Regions from separate parts of the Lactobacillus kullabergensis genome, predicted to be linked through region 1. Evidence: predicted binding sites of a transcription regulator. Region 1 holds the regulator's gene; the other holds the start of a gene.

Region 1 (2,415 bases):
AAAATTTAACCAAGTTTGTGAAAAATTACTGCTGTGGAACCTAAGTGAAACAGCGTTATTATTCACAAACAAATAACATAAAGGCTTTAGAAACAGCATTTTTAAGTATAATTTCAATATAAAGATTGTGAATTGATTTAAAGCATTAGTTGTGGAAAGTCAATTTCTTGCCATTATGACAGTATTTTGAGACGTTACGCTTGACTGCTAACAGGAATTTTGCTAGATAAATATCTAAAAATACTTAAAGTTCAAGCAAATCAAAATAATAGTCAAAATTAGTCTAATAAGCCAGTGAGACCAAGTGATCTGTCCGTAAAGAAAAATACCATTTGCTAGAGCGGTAAGTAAAACTGCTACTAGAAATATAGTAGTTAAAAGTGGTTTTTTTAGAAAACTTCCGGCAATAATGCCTAATGCGGACAAGACGTTGATCATGATTAGCCAAATTGGCAAACTAGTAAAAGATGAAAAGCTGGCGCTAATCATGAGAACACCATATATAATAGTTAAACAGATTGTTAGATATGACATTTTTATACCTCCTGCTAAAATTTAAGCATTTGGGGTCGACGCTATGTCAAGGAGATAATTATGTATTTGAAAGAATTTATTCAAAAGGAAAATACTACACCTGATACAGTTAGACATTATATCTATTTAAACTTATTAAATCCTGGTCGTAAGGGAAGAAACTATTGGTTTACTGAAAACGAAACTGATATTTTTGAAGCAATTAAAGAGTTCCAAGACTTAGGATTTTCGCTTCAAGAAATAAAGGACATAAAAAACTACACGATGAGTCGTGTAGTACTGAAAAGCAACGTACACAAAACTTAAAGTTAATTACGGATAAAATCGCCGTTATATCTGCAAAAATAAACAAATTAAAAATGCAGAAAAAAGTATTGGCAGAAGTAAAAGAAACTTTGCAGAAAAAAAGCATTATTGAAACTCGTAAAAAATAATTTTTGTTTATCCCAATAATGCTATAAAGCTCTTTTGTTAAATATTAAATAATAGTGTTGCGGTATAGCCCTACTACTTTACCTAAAATGTGGACGCTTGACAATATAATCGGTGCCATCGTATCATTTTCAGGCTGTAAACGATAGTGACCTTTTTCCTTGTAAAATCGTTTTACAGTTGCTTCATTTTCATCTGTCATTGCTACTACAATTTCACCGTTAATAGCTGAAGATTGTTTGCGGACAATTACATTATCTCCGTTTAAAATTCCAGCATTAATCATACTTTCTCCATGTACTCTTAACATAAAGAGATCGCCAGCATCATTTGCTAAATCAGGAGGCAAAGGGAAATAGTCTTCTATATCTTCAACAGCTAAAATAGGTTGACCAGCAGTCACGTCACCAACAACTGGAATTTCTTTTGGTTGGACACCAATTGCTTTTTTTCCTTCATCGGTTATTTCTAATGCTCTTGGTTTTGTAGCATCCTTTATTATTAAGCCCTTGTTTTCAAGCCTTGATAAATGACCGTGTACAGTAGAAGTGGAAGATAAATCTACAGCATGACATATTTCACGCACAGTTGGAGGAAAGCCCCTGTCTTCAACCGTTTCATATATATAGCGTAAAATTTGCAACTGCTTGTTGTTTTGTTTTGTAGTCATAGTTATCTCCAGTATTATAAACGTCTTTAATACTTTTAATTCTAGCAGATAATTTGGTATAGTACAAACAAGCGTTCTGAAAATTTTAAACTTTTTTTATTACAAATAATAATGTAGACTTTTTTAAGAGAGGTGCTAAAAATGAATGAAGATCTTGAGAAAAAACTAATAAATCGGATAAATGAACTTTATCATAAAAAGGAATCTGTTGGACTAACAGAAGACGAGGAAATAGAACGAAAGAAATTACATCTGGAATTTATTAAGAACTTCAGAGCAGGCTTTAAACAAGATGTAGAGAATTTAGTGATAATTGATAAAAATGGCAAAGAAATTACTTCTGAAATAGCGAAAAAAGCTCAAAGAAAAAAAGGTTTAAGAAAAGATTAACTTTGATCTTTAATTTTACTGTATTTTTAGGTAAGATATACCTATTGGACAAATTGAGGTGATTATTTTATGAACTTAGGATTAGCGATTTTTCTGATTGTTATAGCATTAATATTAGGACTTGTAGGAGGCTTTTATGGTGCCAGAGCATATATGAAAAAATATTTTAAGGATAATCCGCCAATCAGTGAAGATATGATTGTTGCCATGATGTCTCAAATGGGCCAAAAGCCTTCAGCTAAGAAGGTAAACCAAGTGATGAACATGATGAAGCACCAAAAATAAAAACTTACTAGATTGAAATAGTGTGGCGGAGAATAGACTCTCCGCTTTTTTACTGAATTTTTAGGTGAATAATGGGTATATTTTTTAAATTAGGCTGGTTTTTT
Region 2 (2,415 bases), 990 kb from region 1:
GCAAAGGTACTGGTTCATCAATAGTCTTCTTAACATCTTCTTCAGCGGCTAATCTAGCTTTATAAACTGCGTTTGATTTCGGAGCAAGCGACAGATAAATCACAGCTTCTGTCAAATGCACATCACATTCCGGCATCCCTATAAATTGACAAGCCTGAAAGACGTTGACCGCCACATTTAGTGCATTAGTATCAGCCAAGCCAATGTCTTCACTGGCAAAGCGTACTAGTCTGCGTGCAATATAAAGCGGATCTTCTCCCCCTTCAAGCATCCGCGACAACCAATAGATTGCTGCATCTACATCGCTGTTACGCATTGATTTATGTAAAGCAGAAATAATATTGTAGTGTTCTTCCCCGTCTTTATCATACAAGACTGACTTTTGCGTGATTAATTGTCCCAGACTATCCATAGTCACAGCAATCGTATTGCCAGTTTTATGACCGTTTAAAACTGCCATCTCCAGCGTGTTTAAAGCTGTTCTGGCGTCACCGTTGGCAAATTTTGCAATGGCTTTAATCTCCTGCTCACTGATTTTGACGGTTAACTTGCCAAAACCGTTAGGGTTGCGCAAAGCATTTTGCAATAACTTGATAATATCTTTGACTTCAAGCGGTTTTAAGACAAAAACCTTGCAGCGTGAAAGCAGCGCCGAGTTAACTTCAAAGGAAGGATTTTCGGTCGTGGCGCCAATTAACGTGATGCTGCCACGTTCAACATAGGGTAAAAAAGCATCTTGTTGTGCTTTATTAAAGCGATGGATTTCATCTACAAATACCAGCGTTTTTTGCCCCACTTCGTGTTCTGCTTCAGCCTGCTTCATAATTTTGCGAATTTTAGTAATGCTGCTGTCAACCGCACTAAAATTAAAAAAGCTCGCTTGACTCTGCCGGGCAATTATTTCAGCCAAAGTCGTTTTACCGACTCCCGGTGGTCCCCAAAAAATCATTGAGGAAACCTGGTCATTATCAATGATTTCCCGCAATATTTTCCCCGGTCCCAGCAGCTGTTCTTGTCCTACAAACTGATCTAGATTTTGGGGACGTACGCGGTTAGCCAATGGTTCATTTTGCCCACTGTTTGCAAATAATGATTCTTGCTTCATCATTACATCTTCTTTATTTACTTCTTAACACTTACTACCCTAATTATACAAGCATTTGTCCGCCAGCAAAAATAATCGAACGCTTGTTTGAGATAAATTTATTAACTAGTTTAAGTTATAATTATATTGGGTACAAAGTCACACATAATGAGGTAAAAATATGAAATTTTTCAAGAAATTTGGTCTTGGCATAGCCGCAGCCGTATTAACAATTAGTCCGCTGCTGCCAAGTCTAAATCATATTCAAACAGTGCAAGCTGCGCCAAAAACACAAAAACTAGCTAAAAACAGAATTACCTTAGTCAATGACGCACCCGTATATAATCAATATGGTCAAAGACTTAAAGCAAGAAAAAACGGAGATCTATCTAAAATTGAAGCAGATGTGAATGGATTCTGTTATGTTTCTTCTTTTGATATCGACTCCTTAGATTATTACGGCACAATAATGATTAATGGGCAAAAATACTATAAAATTGGTCAAGGAGAATATATTAATGACGGTGATGTCAATAACGTTAACGGCAAAAGCTCTAAGACCGGTAAGCTGGTTTTGAATCACAGATCTGCAATCTATACTAAAACCGGTAAACTAAAAGGCAAGATTCTACCAGTTAAATCAGTCATTAACTATCAGGGTCAGGTTAAGCAAACTCAATCCAAGCAAAAATATTATTTTGCAAAATTTAACGTTTCTGAGCAAAAACCAACCTTTTATTACCTGCAGGCAGAAACAGTTAACGGTAAAGACTGTTATGCCATAGGGAAAAATCGTTATATTAGAGCAAATAACGTTGATAGTATAGATGGGTATCCTCTTATGTATAATGGCGTTACCTATGCCACTGTTCTCAAAAAGACGACAACTCAAACATTAACCAATGATTCTACTAAGCACGTTCTAAAAAAGGGGCAAAAAATTAAAGTTGATTTAGCGGTTGAACCTTGGGCAGAAGACTTTGAAGGCTATATCTATCGCCTGCACGATTATCCTAACGAATATGTTGCTCAAAACTACATTAAATTAAGAAACTATTTGCCAACATCAAGTTACGATGAACTTACATTCACCTATGTAAGGCCTAATACTACGACAAATACTAAATTCTATAATTTTGACGGTACTCCAACAGGTATCAGTTACAGGAACCGTAAGCAAAACCCCTTGACCGTTGATGGTCTTTATTACTTATGGGTACCTAGCGAAAACAAAGCAGAACTGTTTTATCACTTTTTAACCTACAGAATAGACAGAAACTATTTTGTTAATAACGACGGCACTGACCTTAAAAAACCAGAGTTTGATAAAA

The links. The regulator LexA, encoded in region 1, represses DNA repair genes until DNA is damaged. The targets are predictions, from matches to a motif close to CNAACANNTGTTNG.
Region 2: DKL58_RS00760 (replication-associated recombination protein A) is a predicted target of LexA. The motif match lies at 1,182-1,195, and genes of this name have one in related genera.

Annotation. Positions count from the first base shown of each region.
Region 1 covers NZ_CP029477.1:1,190,819-1,193,233, reverse strand. The annotation lists gene DKL58_RS05630 (nucleoside phosphorylase) at 1-9, shown strand, start outside; gene DKL58_RS05625 (hypothetical protein) at 235-534, opposite strand; gene DKL58_RS05620 (MerR family transcriptional regulator) at 595-840, shown strand; gene lexA (transcriptional repressor LexA) at 1,013-1,636, opposite strand; gene DKL58_RS05610 (DUF896 domain-containing protein) at 1,778-2,026, shown strand; gene DKL58_RS05605 (YneF family protein) at 2,096-2,311, shown strand; gene DKL58_RS05600 (ABC transporter ATP-binding protein) at 2,383-2,415, shown strand, end outside.
Region 2 covers NZ_CP029477.1:160,060-162,474, reverse strand. The annotation lists gene DKL58_RS00760 (replication-associated recombination protein A) at 1-1,105, opposite strand, end outside; gene DKL58_RS00755 (SLAP domain-containing protein) at 1,266-2,415, shown strand, end outside.